One region of the Agrobacterium sp. 22094 genome, then DNA from elsewhere that is predicted to be linked to it. Evidence: riboswitches for the same ligand, from Rfam matches in the RefSeq annotation. Region 1 holds a riboswitch; each other region holds the start of a gene.
The links. A riboswitch is a leader RNA that binds a small molecule or an ion and turns the genes downstream of it on or off. The one in region 1 is predicted to bind thiamine pyrophosphate.

Region 2: another riboswitch for thiamine pyrophosphate. It lies ahead of ACTJK5_RS15900 (hydroxyethylthiazole kinase); the one in region 1 lies ahead of thiC (phosphomethylpyrimidine synthase ThiC).
Region 3: another riboswitch for thiamine pyrophosphate. It lies ahead of thiB (thiamine ABC transporter substrate binding subunit); the one in region 1 lies ahead of thiC (phosphomethylpyrimidine synthase ThiC).

The regions. Positions count from the first base shown of each region.
Region 1 is NZ_JBQEPX010000005.1:24,515-30,337, forward strand. It holds gene thiS (sulfur carrier protein ThiS) at 1-114, opposite strand, end outside; gene thiO (glycine oxidase ThiO) at 83-1,078, opposite strand; gene thiC (phosphomethylpyrimidine synthase ThiC) at 1,080-2,903, opposite strand; TPP riboswitch at 3,010-3,121, opposite strand; gene ACTJK5_RS19075 (acyl carrier protein) at 3,320-3,571, shown strand; gene ACTJK5_RS19080 (acyl-CoA dehydrogenase family protein) at 3,571-4,752, shown strand; gene ACTJK5_RS19085 (amino acid--[acyl-carrier-protein] ligase) at 4,757-5,665, shown strand; gene ACTJK5_RS19090 (DUF1839 family protein) at 5,682-5,823, shown strand, end outside.
Region 2 is NZ_JBQEPX010000003.1:212,807-218,629, reverse strand. It holds gene ACTJK5_RS15915 (M24 family metallopeptidase) at 1-620, shown strand, start outside; gene ACTJK5_RS15910 (telomere resolvase) at 710-2,047, shown strand; gene ACTJK5_RS15905 (CHASE3 domain-containing protein) at 2,119-2,787, opposite strand; TPP riboswitch at 2,997-3,099, shown strand; gene ACTJK5_RS15900 (hydroxyethylthiazole kinase) at 3,171-3,908, shown strand; gene thiE (thiamine phosphate synthase) at 3,895-4,554, shown strand; gene thiD (bifunctional hydroxymethylpyrimidine kinase/phosphomethylpyrimidine kinase) at 4,551-5,351, shown strand; gene ACTJK5_RS15885 (Lrp/AsnC family transcriptional regulator) at 5,365-5,823, opposite strand, start outside.
Region 3 is NZ_JBQEPX010000005.1:174,523-180,345, reverse strand. It holds gene ACTJK5_RS19745 (thiamine diphosphokinase) at 1-315, shown strand, start outside; gene ACTJK5_RS19740 (ABC-F family ATP-binding cassette domain-containing protein) at 320-2,146, shown strand; gene ACTJK5_RS19735 (VOC family protein) at 2,211-2,603, shown strand; TPP riboswitch at 2,654-2,761, shown strand; gene thiB (thiamine ABC transporter substrate binding subunit) at 2,800-3,813, shown strand; gene thiP (thiamine/thiamine pyrophosphate ABC transporter permease ThiP) at 3,833-5,458, shown strand; gene ACTJK5_RS19720 (thiamine ABC transporter ATP-binding protein) at 5,455-5,823, shown strand, end outside.

The DNA.
Region 1 (5,823 bases):
ATCGCCATTGACGGCCGTCGCCAGCCAGTCGCCCTCGTAGTCAAGGGCGAACAGAAGTTCTGACAGCGTGGCGGCGGAAAGATCATGCACTTCGCCGTTGACGTGGATCCGCATGGTACACCTCCTTGTGTTCGATGAAATCGGCAGCCTGGCGCGCCATGGCAGGCGAGAGCAGGAAGCCGTGCCGGTGCGCACCATTGATGAAGAGCGTCTTGCCCTCCTGAACGATGCGCGGAAGATTGTCGGGAAAGGCAGGCCGGATGCCGGTACCGCTTTCGATGATCTGCGCTTCGCCGAAAGAGGGGTGCAGCGCGTAAGCGGCATTCAAGAACTCCATCATCGAGCGGGCGGAAATCGGCCCCGCCTCCTCTGTTTCGATCATCGTCGCGCCCAGCATGAAGCGCCCCGGTTCACGCGGGACGATGTAGAGCGGGATGCGCGGATGCAGGAGCCGCACCGGGCGCAACAGCGAAACCTCGTGCGTGACGAGATAGAGCATTTCGCCGCGCACGCCCCGAAGCCCTGAGAGCGAGCCAACTCTCGTATGGCCGGTGCAATCGACGATGCGATCGAAGCCGCCTTCGTTGATGGCCTCGCCGCCCAGATGAAAGACCACGCCATTTTCCACCAGACGCAGATGCAGCGCCGTCATCGCCAGCCGCGGATCGAGATGACCTTCGCCCTCGAAGAACAGCCCATGGCGGAAGCGTCCGGCAAGGTCCGGCTCGAGTGCTGCAATCTCATCCTCATCCACCAGGCGGTAGCCGCTGGTGCGCGAGGCAAAGCGCAAGAGTTCCGCCCTGTCCCGTGCTGGCGCCACCACCAGCGTGCCATGGCGCGAGATGAGGCCGGGTGTGGCCTCCTCCCACCAGTCGAGCGCCGCCTGGCCGAGGTCGAGCACCGCCTGTTCGGCGCTCTCCCTTTCGCACCAGGGCGCCAGCATGCCGCCGGCAAACCAGGATGCGCCGCGGCCGATCTCAAGCGCGGTATCGAACACCGTCACCGCAAGACCGCGCCGCGTCAGCTCAAGGGCAGCCGTCAGACCGGCAACGCCTGCCCCTTTGATGAGAATGCGCATCTCATTCACCGGGAACCGGCTTTTCCAGCGGCATGTAGAGATCGCCACCCTGACGGAATTTCTCCGCCATCGCCTCTAGCCCCTCCTTCTGGGCTTCCGCGCGGATATCGTGGGAAATGCGCATGGAGCAGAATTTCGGCCCGCACATGGAGCAGAAATGCGCGACCTTGTGCGCTTCCTTCGGCAGCGTCTCATCGTGATAGGAGCGCGCCGTTTCCGGATCGAGCGACAGGTTGAACTGATCCTCCCAGCGGAATTCGAAGCGGGCGCGCGACAAAGCATCGTCCCGCAACTGCGCTGCCGGATGGCCCTTGGCAAGATCGGCGGCATGCGCCGCGATCTTGTAGGTGATGACACCGACCTTCACGTCGTTGCGATCCGGTAGACCCAGATGCTCCTTCGGCGTGACATAGCAGAGCATCGCCGTACCGAACCAGCCGATCATCGCCGCACCGATGCCGGACGTGATGTGGTCGTAACCGGGTGCGATGTCGGTCGTCAGCGGTCCAAGCGTGTAGAAGGGCGCCTCGCCGCAGGTCTTCAGCTGCTTGTCCATGTTTTCCTTGATCTTGTGCATCGGCACATGGCCGGGGCCCTCGATCATCACCTGGCAATCCTTGGCCCAGGCGATCTGGGTCAACTCGCCCAGCGTCTCCAGCTCGGCAAACTGCGCGGCATCATTGGCGTCTGCAATCGAGCCCGGACGCAGGCCATCCCCGAGTGAAAACGACACGTCATAAGCCCGACAAATGTCGCAGATCTCGTCGAAATGCTCGTAGAGGAAGCTTTCCTTGTGGTGATGCAGACACCACTTGGCCATGATCGACCCGCCGCGCGAGACAATGCCGGTCACGCGATTGACGGTCAGCGGAATGTAATGCAGGCGCACGCCGGCGTGGATGGTGAAGTAATCCACGCCCTGTTCCGCCTGCTCGATCAGCGTATCGCGAAACACCTCCCAGGTTAGATCCTCGGCAATGCCATTGACCTTCTCCAGAGCCTGATAGAGCGGCACCGTGCCGATCGGCACCGGCGAATTGCGGATGATCCATTCGCGGATATTGTGAATGTTGCGCCCGGTGGAGAGATCCATCACCGTATCGGCACCCCAGCGCGTGGCCCAGACCATCTTCTCCACCTCTTCCGCCATGGAGGAGGTGACGGCGGAATTGCCGATATTGGCGTTGATCTTGACCAGAAAATTCCGCCCGATGATCATCGGCTCGGCTTCCGGGTGGTTGATGTTGGAGGGGATGATGGCGCGACCGGAAGCCACTTCCTGGCGGACGAATTCCGGCGTCACATGATCTGGAATATGCGCGCCGAAGCTTTCACCATCGCGCACAAGCTTGTCCTGCGCCGCCTCGCGTCCGAGGTTTTCGCGGATGGCGATATATTCCATCTCCGGTGTGATGATGCCCGCCCGCGCATAGGCCAGCTGGGTGACGGCCTTTCCATCCTTGGCCCGCAGCGGTTGGTTGCGCACCGGAAATTCCGGCGTCAGTCGCTCGCCGGTGGCAAAGCCATTGTCTTCCGGCTTCACATGCCGGCCCTCATAGGCTTCGACATCGCCACGCGCCAGAACCCATTCCTGGCGATGACGCGGCAGACCGGCATCGATGTTCACAAGATGCGTCGGATCGGTATAGGGACCGGAGGCATCATAGACGGTCACCGGCGGTTCGCCGGCGGTGGGATGGACCGCAATTTCGCGCATCGGCACGCGGATATGCGGGTGAAGAACGCCCGGCTTGTGCACCTTGGTGGAGGCCGGCAACGGACCGGTGGTAACGGTTGGGGTGAGATTTTTAGCGGCAATGTTCATCGTGAGGCTCCAAAGCAAAACAGTGGAGACCCAGTTCGAGCATGAAGACGAAAAGCGCGGGATAGGAATGATGACGGTTCCCCGGCGTTGAGCCGGTTCTGCCAGAATGCCCGCGTTTGCACCGTCCCTACGCCAGTATGAACTGGATCAGGTTCAACGGGTCACTGCGCGCTCTAGCAGTATCTCAGCCCCTTGCCGGGACCCCCCTGGTGAATGCCGCAATCAAAAACCTCATGGCGCCGATTGTCAAGCTGGCAGCTGGTTGCGCCAAAAGAGGGCGGTGCGGAAACCACAATTGCGTTGGGCGCCAAGCAATATCACCGGAAATTAACCGCACCACTTATGACAATGTTATGTTTTTAAATGTAACTCAGAAGTTACGCGATAATGGCTCCAGTTAAAGGGAGATACTTGGGATGAATTCTACTATCCGTGACGTGCTGGCAAAATTCGGTCAGCTTCCCGTTTCCGTCGACACGCTTGCCGACGATGCCGATCTTTATGCCGCGGGCCTGTCCTCCTTCGCCTCCGTGCAGCTGATGCTGGGCCTGGAAGAGGCCTTCGACATCGAGTTTCCCGACAGCATGCTGAACCGCAAATCCTTTGCCAGCATCGCCGCCATCGAAACCACGGTCAAAGCCATTCTCGACGGGAAAGAGGCTGCCTGATGAACCTCGCGCTCGCGCCTCACCGTGAAGCACTGAGCGCCCGGGCGGCGCGGGTGGCGGCGATTGCCGCAAAACATGCCGATGCGGTGGATACCGAAGGCCGCTTCCCGAAAGAGGCCGTCGACGCGCTTCGCGAGGAAAAGCTGCTCGGCATCCAGGTCCCGGTTCACATGGGCGGCGAAGGCGCCACCATGCTGGAGCTTGCCGATATCTGCTCCATTCTGGGCCAGGCCTGTTCGGCCACCGCAATGATCTACGCCATGCACCACATCAAGGCCTCGAGCCTTGTGGAGCACGGCGAAGAAAGCCAATGGCACAGCGCCTTCATGCGCCGCCTGGCAAACGAACAATTGCTGCTGGCCTCCGCCACCACCGAAGGCGGCATTGGCGGCAATCTCCGCAATTCCATCTGCGCCATCGAGGTGGATGGTGACATCTGCCGCCTGGAAAAGGACGCGACCGTCATTTCCTATGGCAGCGAAGCCGATGCCATTCTCATCACCTCGCGCAGCAACAAGGATGCCGCTCCCTCCGATCAGGTGATGACGGTATTTCTGAAAGACCAGTATAGCCTTGAGCGCACCCATGTCTGGGATACGCTCGGCATGCGCGGCACCTGCTCCGACGGTTTCCTGTTCAAGGGCGAGGCCCCGGCCGAACAGATTTTCCCCAAGCCTTTTGCTGAAATTGCAGCCCAATCCATGCTCGCCACCTCGCACCTTCTGTGGAGCGGCGTGTGGTACGGCATCGCCTCTGACGCGGTGGCACGGGCGCAAAGCTTCGTGCGCGCCGCCGCCCGCAAATCGCCAGGGTCCGCTCCCCCAGGCGCACTGCGACTGGCCGAAGTGTCGAACAAGCTGCAGATCGTCAAATCCAACGTGATTGCCGGCATCAAGGCCTATGACGAGACCAGATCCGACCCGGACAAGCTGATGTCGATGGGCTTTGCCATTGCCATGAACAACGTCAAGATCTGCTCGTCCGAGACCATTCTGGAAATCATCGACCATGCCATGCTGATCTGCGGCATCATGGGCTACAAGAACGGCACGCCCTATAGCCTTGGCCGTCATCTGCGTGACGCGCATTCTGCCCGGCTGATGATTTCCAACGACAGAATCCTGAGCAATTCCGCCAATCTCCTGCTGGTTCAAAAGCAGGATACGAGCCTTCTGAGGTAGGACCATGGACGCACAAACATCTTTCCTCGACAGGCTCTTCGACAAGGGTTTGCTCATCGATACCGGCGTGGACGGTCTCTATGGCCGAAGCGGTCAGTTCGAAGACGTGATCACCGGTCTCGAAAGACTGGTCAGCAAGGTGGGGGCCGGCGATAAGGCCGAAGCGATCCGCTTTCCGCCCGGCATCAATCGCGCCTATTTCGAAAAAAGCGGCTACATGAAGAGCTTCCCGCAGCTTGCCGGTACCGTCCATTCCTTCTGCGGCTGCGAACTCGACCACGTCAACCTGTTGAAGACAATGGATGAGGGCGACGACTGGGCGAAAGACCAGAAGATCACCAATATCGTGCTCACACCGGCCGCCTGCTATCCGCTCTATCCGACCATTGCCAAGCGCGGCAATCTGCCCGATGGCGGCGGTCTCTACGACATCCAGTCCTACTGCTTCCGCCACGAACCTTCGAAAGACCCGGCGCGTCAGCAGCTTTTCCGCATGCGCGAATATGTCCGCATGGGCACCGAAAGCGACGTCACCGATTTCCGCCAGCTGTGGATGGATCGCGGCGTGGCAATGATGGAAGGCATCGGCCTCGACGTGAAGCTCGATATCGCCAACGATCCCTTCTTCGGACGCGCAGGCCGGATGCTGGCCAACAACCAGCGTGACCAGAACCTGAAGTTCGAACTGCTGATCCCGGTCACGTCGACGACCAACCTCACCGCCTGCATGAGCTTCAACTACCACCAGGATGCCTTCGGCGCTAAATGGGGCTTGAACCTGGCGGACGGCTCTGTCGCCCACACCGCCTGCGTCGGTTTCGGCCTGGAGCGACTGGCGCTCGCCCTCCTTGCCAAGCACGGACTGGATGTCGATCAATGGCCGCAGTCGGTTCGCGACACGCTGTGGAACTGAGGCCTAAGAGGTACGCATGACGGCAATTTTTCCGGCCCTGAGCCCTGAGAGCCATGTCCCTCACCTGCTCCACGCATCCGACAGGATGTGGCCGGAAACCAATTGCTTTGTCGATCTATGGATCGAGCTTGTGGCCTCGTGCGGCCTGCCGCCGGAAG
Region 2 (5,823 bases), on a different contig from region 1:
AGCCAGGCGTGCTGACGTCCGATGTCGTCCGCTTCATCGACGAGCAGCACCGCGAGCTTGGCGGTGAGGGTGGCTCTTCCTTCTGCATCGTCTCCTTTGGCGAAGCGACATCGTTGCCCCATGGCGCCGACGGGGAGCAGACTTTGCAGGCTGGCGACGTCATTCTGGTCGATACAGGGACGCGCATCGACGGCTATCACTCCGACCTGACGCGCACCTATGTGATGGACGAGCCAAGCGCTGATTTCGCTCGCGCCTGGGCTATCGAGCGCGAGGCACAGCAGGCGGTGTTCGATGCCGCACAGCTTGGGGCGCCGTGCGAAAATCTCGATGCGGCAGCCCGCGCCGTCATGGCTCGGCATGGGCTCGGACCGGATTACGCTCTTCCCGGCCTGCCGCATAGGGCGGGCCATGGTCTTGGCCTGGAAATCCACGAAGGACCTTACATCGTGCGCGGCAACACGCAGCCGCTCGTGGCCGGCATGTGCTTCTCCAACGAACCCATGCTGGTCTATCCGCAAAAATTCGGCATCCGTCTTGAGGATCACATCTACATGGCCGCCGATGGCCCACGCTGGTTCACACAGCCTGCCAACTCACCCGTCCACCCTTTCGGTTAAATTCAGAAATACCGCCTCTGTCGCCCCTACATTAGCCCTTGCGTAAAATTTATATATTTTCTATCCCAAGAGAACTTGAGGAGGAATCGATGTCCGTCGCGGAAAAAAGAAAAACAAAAACGCCCATTTTGGCCGATCGCATCGCCGACTTCGTTGAGAAGATCAAAACAACGCGCAAGGACGACGGCAGCTTCGACACGAAAGCAATCGGACGTCTATGGGACGACGAGGTCCGTTTCCATTTCGAAAACGGCAGAACCGCCAAGACGCTTGAGCTTTACATCGTCAAGTACCGCTATGCGCTGAAAGACGCCTTCGGGCCGAAGACGACACCGCTTGCCATCTGCAACATGAAAAAGCTGCGCGAGCGTCTCGATACCTACATAGCGCGAGGCGATTACCCGCAAAGCGGGGTGGCGATGTCGATCGTGGAGAAGATCGAAAGAGCCGAGCACAACACGGCTGGCCGCAAACCCCGCTTCCTGCTGCGCGTTTCGGACTTCATCTCCGCTATCAATGGGGTCAGCACCAAGGGAGAGATGCAGGCGCTGTGGGACAGGGAAATGGACGCCATGACCGGCAGAACACAGGCGACGGTCATCTCCTACATCACGAAATATCGCAATGCCATTCGCGAGGCCTTTGGCGAGCAGCATCCCATGCTGCGCATCGCCGCAGGCACGCCGCAGCTCTACGATGACGCGCGCAAAGCCAAAATGGCGAAGATCGCCACCAAGCACGGCTCGCTGATCACCTTCGAACATTATTCAGAAGTGATGCGACGCTGCCGGCGCTTCCTTCACTCGGAAGACCCGCTGACGATCGGCATCGGCCTGATCGGCACCACCGGTCGGCGTCCCTTCGAAGTCTTCACCCAGGCTGAGTTTACCCCAGCGCCCTATGGCAATGGCGTCTCCAAATGGAGCGTGCTGTTCAACGGGCAGGCGAAGACGAAGCAGGGCGAAGGGACGAAATACGGCATTACCTATGAAATTCCGGTCCTGGAGCAAGCCAAGATCGTGCTCGAGGCCTATCGACGCCTGAGAAACAGCAGCGATGGCAAGCTTTGGCTCGGCATGAATGTGGACGAGTTTTCCACCGATGCGAGACTGCCGCTGCGCGATGCAATGATAGCGAAATTCGAGGACCTCTGGCCGAAAGAAGAGCCGCCGAAGCCCTATGGGCTACGTCACCTCTATGCCGAAATCGCTTATCGCAACTTCGCGCCCGCCAATGTGACGAAGAACAGCTATTTCGCCGCCATCCTCGGCCATAACAACAATGATCTGGAAACGTCGCTCTCCTACATGACCTATGCTTTTCCTGAAGACGAGCATGAATCGAAAGCGCGGGCGGAGCGTGTGGCGGATCGCACGATACGGCAGATGATCACCGTCAATCAGATCCCCGGTATGGCAGGCGAGTAAAGCACAGCGACGCGCATTTTCATGGTCTTGTAGATGATGGGCATCGGCGAACTGGGCATTCCGTAAACGCCTTATGACCGGATCACACGATACCGGCGCGCCAGGTACATCTCGACGCCAGCCCGTGTGAGGAAAGAAGCAAGGCCCACGATGATCGCCACAACCCTGATGCGGAATTCATCGGCCTCGACCTCGGCGTGCCGGGTGTCCAGCAATGTGTGTTCCGTAACGGTGATCTCGCCGATGATATCGCGGATGCGGTCCATCGTTCCGACAGCCATGTAACCGATTTCATTTGTGCGGGCGGCATCTGCACCGACGCCATCATAGAGCGATATTGAGTGCTTCAGCTCTTCAAGCTTCTTCTCGATCAATGCGTCGAGCGCTTTGACGCGGGCAACCTGGTCGGAATTGTCCGATATCCTGGTCATCAAATCGTTCTGAAGCAGGTGCAGGCGCTCCATCGCCTTCTCATACGGCGCGAGATAGCGCTTGTCGCCGCTGACGAGATAGCCCCTCTGTCCCGTCTCGGCATCATCAAGCGCGATCAAGACGTCCTTGGTGGTATCGATCGCTTCATAGGTATGCACCACCATATCGTAATGGTCGCTTAAAAGGTCATGCGTCCATGAGGTGGCAAGGATACCGGCAGCCAAAACGACCCCGACCGGTATTGATCGCAGCAGTGTCGGGAATGTCAGATACTTGTGGCGCAGCGACGTTAAAGACCAGTCAGACATTTACGGGATCATCCAAGCAAGCGCAGTTCAACGTCGTTATATCCGTCCGATGGCAAAAGCGCTAACAGGTTGGCATACACCGTGCCAGGCAGTTCAACGCAACAACAATCAGGAAGTTCAAAGTCGTTCGCCGAATTCGATTGCAGCCATGTGACGTGAACTGGTCTGTCAAACGCCTTGACACGAGGTTCTATTTCTCATTTAGAGTCAGGCATTCCGAGGGGAGCATCGAACGATGCTGAGATGGCGGTGAGCCGGACCCTTGAACCTGATCCGGTTCATACCGGCGTAGGAACGGAACAGTCGCCGTCAGGCACAGCTTTCTTTTCCATGCGTCATGCTTATCCGGGTCCGCTAACGGCGTGTCTGGAGATGAACGGCTGATGGTAAGATTTCCCACCGCAGAAAAAGCGGCAGACCTTCTGGCTCTTGTGCGGGAGCGACGACCGCGTGTCCACTGCCTGATGAATACGGTGGTGCAGAAGTTTACCGCTGACGGCATCACCGCAATCGGCGGCATCCCCTCGATGACATCGTCGGAAGAGGAAATCGAGAGCTTCGTGACGAAGACGGATGCGCTGACGATCAACCTCGGGACGCTGGACGAAGCGCGCCGCAAGGTCATCCGTATCGCCGTCACTATCGCCAATCGCCAAGGCAAACCCTGGATCGTCGATCCGGTCCATTGCGACTACTCCCCTTCACGGCTAGAATTCGCCCATGAATTGAGCCGGCTGCACCCCTCGATCACACGTGGGAACGCGGCAGAAATGGCGGTTATCGGCGACGTCGGTGGTGCATTGCGCATTCAGACGGGAGCGGTGGATAGCTTGAGTGATGTCGACCGCAAGGTCCGGATCGTCAACGGCCATGCCCTGATGGCAAAGGTGACGGGAACCGGATGCCTTTCCGGCGGTATCATTGCCGCCTTCATGGCCGTCGAGCCGGATGCGATGCTGGCTGCAGCATCGGCTCTGACTGTTACCGGCGTTTCCGCAGAGATCGCGGCCAGACATGCCAGCGGACCGGGATCGTTCGAAGTCGCCTTTCTGGACGCGCTCTTCACTCTGAGGAGCGAAGACATTCTCTCCCATGCGAGGATCGAACATGACGAAGATTGATTACCGGCTGAATGCCATTGTCGACGCCTCTCTCAGCGATATCGCTCCGCTTGCCGAGCTTGCAGCTCTGGCAGCACATAACGGTGCAACGATCATCCAATATCGCGACAAGACCGCCTCCACACGCCAGATGATCGACCAGGCAAGAGCCATCGTTGAAGCCCTGAAAGGCACCGGCGTACCGCTGGTGATCAACGATCGATTAGATGTCGCCATGGCAACGGGCGCAGATGGCGTGCATCTCGGCGCAGACGATATGGATGCAGACACAGCAAGGCGCCTTCTCGGTCCCGATGCGATCATCGGGCTCACCGTCAAATCCATGGCTGATGCCCGACACGTCGCGCAAGCACCGGCCGATTATGCCTGCATTGGCGGGGTGTTTGAAACCACCTCCAAGGTTAATCCAGATACGCCGGTCGGCCTTGCAGGGCTAAAGCAAATAAGGACATACCTGCGCAACGAGCGACCAGACCTGCCGGTGGGCGCAATTGCCGGCATCACGCTGGAGCGCGTTCCCGACGTGATTGCAGCAGGTGCCGATGGGGTGGCGCTGATCTCCGCCCTATTCCGCACGGACGATATAGCAACGACGGCCAAGGCGTTTCGCAATGCCGTGGATGAAGCGATGGGAGCACGCCCATGACCGCCATTGCTTTGACCATCGCCGGTTCCGATAGTGGCGGCGGTGCCGGCATTCAGGCCGACCTCAAGACATTCTCCGCTCTTGGTGTCTATGGTGCGAGCGTCATCACCGCCATCACCGCACAGAACACCAAGGGCGTGACCGCGGTTGAAGATATTTCCGCCACGATCATTGCGGCTCAGATGGATGCGGTGTTTTCCGACCTCGATATCAAGGCGATCAAGATCGGCATGGTCTCGCGCACCGACACGATACGAACGATTGCCGAGAGACTGCGCAGCCAGCCCCAACCGGTCGTCCTTGACCCCGTGATGGTGGCGACCTCCGGTGACAGGCTGCTTCAGGAGGAGGCAATCGAAACGCTTCGAAGCGAATTGCTGCCGCAGGCAACGCTTGCCACGCCGAACCTTCCTGAGGCGGCACTGCTGACCGGGACCGGCATCGCCACCGATCGTGCCGCGATGCTGAAACAGGCCGAGATGATCCTGGCGCTTGGTGCGAAGGCTGTCCTGATCAAAGGCGGCCACGGCACCGGATCAAAGAGCGTCGATCTTCTGATTGACGGCGAGACAATTCAAGAATTTGCCATGCCGCGCATCGAGACGAAGAACGACCATGGTACCGGCTGCACGCTCGCGGCAGCGATTGCGGCCCATCTGGCGCTCGGTCTGCCGTTGACGGATGCCGTCGGCCTGTCCAAAGACTATCTCCAAGGTGCGTTGGCAGCAGGCCGCGACCTTAAGGTCGGTCATGGTCACGGGCCGGTTCATCATTTTTACCGCTGGTGGGCGCCCTGACGGGCCGGCCCGATCAAGATTTGCGCTCCGTCGCACGCGGCTTGGGGGCGGCGAGCGCATTGCGGATGGCGAAGCTCGAATGGATGCGTGAGACGCCCGGAAGCTTGGAGAGAATATCCTTGTGGACCCGCTCGAAATCGCCTGCGGTTTCGACCTCGACGCGGAGAAAATAATCCGAGCCGCCGGTCATGAGATAGCATTCTCGCACTTCCGGATAACGCCGCACGGCATTTTCAAAGCGATTGAGAAAATCCTCCGTCTGCCGGTCGAGCGTGATCTGGACGATGACGGAAATCACCTCTCCACCGGCGGCACTTCCGGTGATCGCCGTATAGCCGCGAATGACGCCTTCCCTCTCCAGAATATCCACACGACGCAGACAAGCGGACGGCGATAGCCCCACCTCAGCGGCAAGCTTGGCATTGCTGATGCGGGCATTCAGCCGAAGCAGGCGGATGATATGACGATCGGT
Region 3 (5,823 bases), 150 kb from region 1:
CATCTGCTCTATGCTGTGGCGCTGGCCGAACGCGGGCTTGAGGTGGTGCTGACGTCTGGTGAGGAAGAAGCTTTTCCGTTGCTTGCCGGCGATTTGGCGTTCGATTTGCCGCGCGGCTCGCTGTTTTCGGTTGCCGGTTTTACGGCCCTTTCGGGCCTCGATATCGAGAATGCCCGTTATCCCCTCAATGATTTTGCGCTTGCCTTCGGCTCGTCGCGCACTATGTCCAACGTGGCTGAGGGCGAAATTCGCCTTCGCCTCAAAAGCGGCAAGGCGATCGTGCTTGCCCGTCCCTACGATCTGACCGGAGCCTGATGCCTTGGCACCCCCCATTCTGAAACTCGACGATATCAAGCTGACCTTTGGCGTGACGCCACTTCTGGATGGCGCCAACCTGCAGGTGGAGCCGGGCGATCGCATCTGCCTCGTCGGTCGAAACGGGTCAGGCAAGTCGACGCTGATGAAGATCGCCGCCGGTCTTGTCGAAGCGCAGTCGGGCGAGGTTTTTCGTCATCCGTCCGCGACGATCCGCTATCTGGAGCAGGCGCCGGATTTTGGCGCCTATGACACCGTGCAGGCCTATGCCGAATCCGGTCTCGGACCGGGCGACGATCCCTACCGTGTCAGCTATCTGCTGGAACATCTGGGTCTGACCGGTCAGGAAAATCCATCGAGCCTTTCCGGTGGCGAAGCGCGCCGCGCGGCACTTGCCCGCGTCATGGCGCCGGAGCCCGACATCCTGATGCTGGACGAGCCGACCAACCATCTCGACCTGCCGACCATCGAATGGCTGGAAAGCGAATTGCAGCAGACGCGAAGCGCGCTCGTCCTCATCTCGCACGACCGTCGCTTCCTGGAGAAGGTTTCGACGGCCACCGTCTGGCTTGATCGCGGCCAGTCGCGTCGTCTCAGCCGTGGCTTCGGCTATTTCGAGGAATGGCGCGACAAGGTGCTGGAAGAGGAAGAGCTGGAGCAGCACAAGCTCGGCAAGGCGATCGAGCGCGAAGAGCACTGGATGCGCTACGGCGTGACGGCACGCCGCAAGCGCAACATGCGCCGCGTGGGAGAATTGCGTGATATGCGTGCGGCCTATCGCGGCCACAAGGGTCCGCAAGGCTCCGTGCAGGCAACGGCGGTAGAAGCGCGCGAATCCGGCAAGCTGGTGATCGAGGCCGAGGCTATCACCAAGTCATATGGCGATCGCACCATCATCGCGCCCTTTTCGCTGCGCGTGCATCGCGGCGATTGCATCGGTCTCGTCGGGCCGAATGGTGCGGGCAAGACCACGCTTCTCAAGATGCTGACCGGCGAGTTGGCGCCCGATAGCGGCACGGTGAAACTTGGCACCAATCTGGAAATTGCCACACTCGATCAGAAGCGCGAGGACCTCAATCCTAACGATACGCTGGCGCATTACCTGACCGATGGTCGCGGCGAGAGCCTGCTGGTCAATGGCGAGCAGAAGCATGTGACCGGCTATATGAAGGACTTCCTGTTCCAGCCGGAACAGGCCCGCACACCGATCCGCAATCTGTCTGGTGGTGAGCGCGCACGTCTCATTCTGGCGCGGATCCTGGCAAGGCCAACCAACCTTCTCATCCTCGATGAGCCGACGAACGATCTCGATATCGAGACCCTGGATCTGCTTCAGGAAATCGTCGCTGGCTTTTCCGGCACCGTCATTCTCGTCAGCCACGACCGTGACTTCCTCGACCGCACGGTGACGTCGACCATCGCGCCTGCCAACCCGGATGCGCCGGATGGCCGCTGGATCGAATATGCGGGCGGCTATTCCGACATGATGGCGCAGCGCAAGGGTGCGGCCGAAGAGAAGAAGCGTTCCGAAAAGCAGGAAAAGGCAAAGGCCTCGGCAAGCACTGCGACCAATGCCGAGCCGTCCAAGGCCAAGGGAAAGCTCTCCTTCAAGCAGAAGTTTGCGCTGGAAAACCTGCCGAAGGAAATGGAAAAGCTGCAGGGCGAGATCGCCAAGCGCGAAGAGCGCATGGCCGATCCGCAGCTCTTTGCCAAGGACCCGGCTGCTTTCAACAAGCTGGCAGACGAGATGGCGAAGCTTCGCGAAAAGCTGGACGCCATGGAGGAAGAATGGCTCGAGCTTGAGATGCTGCGCGAAGAGATGGAAGGCTAGTCCACACCATCTTTGACAGGTCGTGAAATATGCGGTTCTCTATCCAAAACGGAGGAGCCCCACCATGCGCATGATCTTCGTCAATCTCCCGGTGAAGAATATCGAGACATCGAAAGCCTTCTTCACGGCGCTCGGCTTCAGCTTCAATCCGGAATATTCCGATGAGCGAACGCTGTGCATGATCGTCGAGAAGAACATCTTCGTCATGCTGCTGCAGGAAGAACGCTTCCGCGATTTCATCAATGGCGAGATCGCCGATGCCAATCGCGGCACGGAGGTGCTGACCTGCCTTTCGGCGTCCAGTCGCGAGGAAATCGACAGCATGCTGAAAACAGCGCTGTCTTCCGGTGGGCGCGAGTGGAAACCGGTGCAAGACCACGGCTTCATGTATGCCGCAAGCTTTCAGGATCCCGATGGCCATGTCTGGGAGCTGGTTTACATGACGGAGCAGGCATAGGCGCGCGGCGTCACGTCTTGCCAATAACCGATTGTGTCATTACATCTTTTCTCGCTCTAACGGGGTGCTTTGTCGAAAAGACAAGGCTGAGAGGCGTTCGCCAACCCGAAGAACCTGATCCGGTTAACACCGGCGGAGGGATTAGACGGCTTCCATCCAGACGCCTATTCCCGTAACCCATTCGAGAAGGTGTCTGATGTATCGTCGTTTTCTGCTGTCCGGCCTCGTCGCCGCATCCTTCCTCCTGCCGAGCCTTGGCGTCGCGCAGGATAAAAAGGTCCTCACTGTCTACACCTATGAAAGCTTTGTCTCCGAATGGGGTCCCGGTCCCAAGGTGAAGGCGGCGTTCGAGAAGACCTGCGATTGCACCGTCAATTTCGTCGGCGTCGCCGACGGTGTGGCGCTGCTCAATCGCCTGAAGCTGGAAGGTGTCAGCTCCAAGGCGGATGTCGTGGTCGGTCTCGATACCAACCTCATCGCTGAAGCCAAGGACACTGGGCTCTTCGAAGCATCGGGTATCGACGCCTCTACGGCAAAGGTGCCGGGCGGGTTCAAGGACGATGTCTTCGTTCCCTATGATTACGGCCACTTTGCCGTCGTCTACGACACACAGACGCTGAAGAACCCGCCAAAGAGCCTGAAAGAACTGGTCGAGGGCGACCCGTCGCAGAAGATCGCCATTCAGGATCCGCGGACGTCGACGCCGGGTCTTGGCCTGCTGCTCTGGGTCAAGTCGGTCTATGGCGACAAGGCGCCGGAAGCCTGGGCAAAGCTCAAGGATCGCGTGCTGACGGTTACGCCGGGCTGGTCGGAGTCCTACGGCCTCTTCACCAAGGGCGAAGTACCGATGGTGCTCTCCTATACCACATCGCCCGCCTATCATATGGTGGCCGAGCACAGCGAGCGCTATCAGGCAGCAAGCTTCGAGGAAGGCCATTACATTCAGATCGAAGTCGCCGGTCTGTTGAAGAACGCGCCGGAGAAGGAGCTTGGCAAGAGGTTCCTTTCCTTCATCCTGACGCCTGGCTTCCAGGATGCCATTCCGGAAAACAACTGGATGATGCCGGTCACCGCCACGTCGCAGCCGCTGCCGGATGCCTTCAACAAGCTGGTCCAGCCGACCAAGACCTTCCTGATGTCGCCGGAAGAGGTGGCGAAGAACCGCAAGGCCTGGATCGATGAGTGGCTGACCGCGATGAGCGTGAAGTAATCTCACGCGGACCCCGCCCGTGATTGCGCGCAGCGACAGAAGACGGTTCCTGATCAGTGGCATGGCGGCTTTTGTCGCCGTGTTGCTCTTCATCGGACTTGCGGTCGCAGCGCTGCTTTCCTTCGATACACAGGCGGCGTCGAACGCCCTCTTCGATACCTACACGCTGCGCATTCTCCGCTTCACGCTCTGGCAGGCGACGCTCTCCACTGTTCTTTCGGTGGCGCTCGGCCTACCGGTCGCACTGGCGCTGGCACGCCAGCGGGATTTTCCCGGCCGTATCTGGATCATCCGGCTGATGGCGGTGCCCATGGGGCTGCCGGTGATCGTCGGCGCGCTCGGGCTGATTGCCATCTGGGGCAGGCAGGGGCTGCTCAATGCAGCACTTCTCTCTGCGGGCGTGGCGCGACCTTTCAGCATCTACGGCCTATCCGGCATTCTCATTGCCCATGTCTTCTTCAACCTGCCGCTCGCCGTGCGTTTCTTCCTGGCGGGGCTGGAAAGAATGCCCGGCGAATATTGGCGCATGAGTGCCGTGCTCGGCATGAATTCCCTTTCCACCTTCCGCTTCATCGAATGGCCGGTGGTGCGGCGGCTCGTGCCGGGTGTAGCGGGCCTGATCTTCATGCTCTGCGCCACGAGCTTCACGCTTGTCCTGCTGCTCGGCGGCGGTCCGGCTGCGACGACCATCGAGGTGGCGATCTATCAGGCGCTCCGCTTCGATTTCGATCCGCCACGTGCCATCGCCCTGTCGCTGATGCAGATCGCAATGACCGGCCTGCTTCTCGTGCTGCTCTCGTTTCTGCCGGGTGCGGAAGCGGAGGGGCAGACGCAGGGCCAGACGGTTCGTCGTTTCGATGCCGCTCGCCCGTTGGCGCGTCTTTGGGATGGGCTTGTCATTGTTCTTGCGATGCTGCTGGTCGGGTCGCCCCTCGTTGCCGTCGCGGCCTCCGGATTGACTGCCGATCTGTGGCGTCTTTTGAGCGCCGAGATATTTCGGCGCGCAGCCATCACCAGCCTGTCGATCGCACTTTTCTCGGCCTCGCTTTCGGTTCTCGTCTCCGTGGCGCTCATCCGGGCACGCCAGGTGGTTGCGGACAACAATGCACCGTCGTGGGGTGCAAGGCTTATCGCGGCGACTTTGGGTGGCGGCGCTTCGATGGTGCTGCTCGTGCCGCCCGTCGTGCTGGGTAGTGGCTGGTTTCTGCTGCTGCGGCCCTTTGGCGATGTGTCCCTCTTCGCGCCATTCCTCGTGGCGCTCATCAACATGCTGATGGCCTTGCCCTTTGCCATGCGCGTTCTCGAACCCGCCTTCACGACCCATCAGGCAAGAACCGAAAAACTGGTCTCAAGCCTCGGCCTCACAGGCTTTTCCCGTTTTCGCCTTGTCGATCTTCCGGTCCTGTGGCGCGCCTTCGCCATGGCCTTTTCCTTTGCCATGGCACTGTCGCTTGGCGATCTCGGAGCCGTGGCCCTTTTCGGCTCGGAACGCTTCGTGACCTTGCCGTGGCTCGTCTACAGCAATATGGGCAGCTACCGGACCAATGATGCGGCGGGCTATGCCTTCATCCTTGGCGTCATTTGCCTCATCCTCGCAGCAGGTGGCGTATCGCGCCAATCCGAGAAAGCGAAAGCAGCAGCATGAAGAGCGGTCAGGCAAAGGTTAGGCTGGAACAGGTATCGCTACAGCTTGGGCAGCAGCACTTCTTCTTCGACACGTCCTTCGAGGAAGCGAAGGTGACCGCGGTCGTCGGTCCTTCCGGTTCGGGCAAGTCGACGCTTCTCAACCTCGTCGCAGGTTTTGAAAGGCCGACAGGTGGTCGCGTGCTGATCGGGTCTGACCACATGGGTGGACGCGATCCGGCGGAAAGGCCGATCTCGCTGATCTTCCAGGACAACAACCTCTTCGCCCATCTCGATATCGCCACCAATATCGGCCTTGGGATCAGCCCGTCGCTTCGCCTGACACAGGACGACAAGACAAAAATTGCGTCAGCTCTTGAGCGGGTC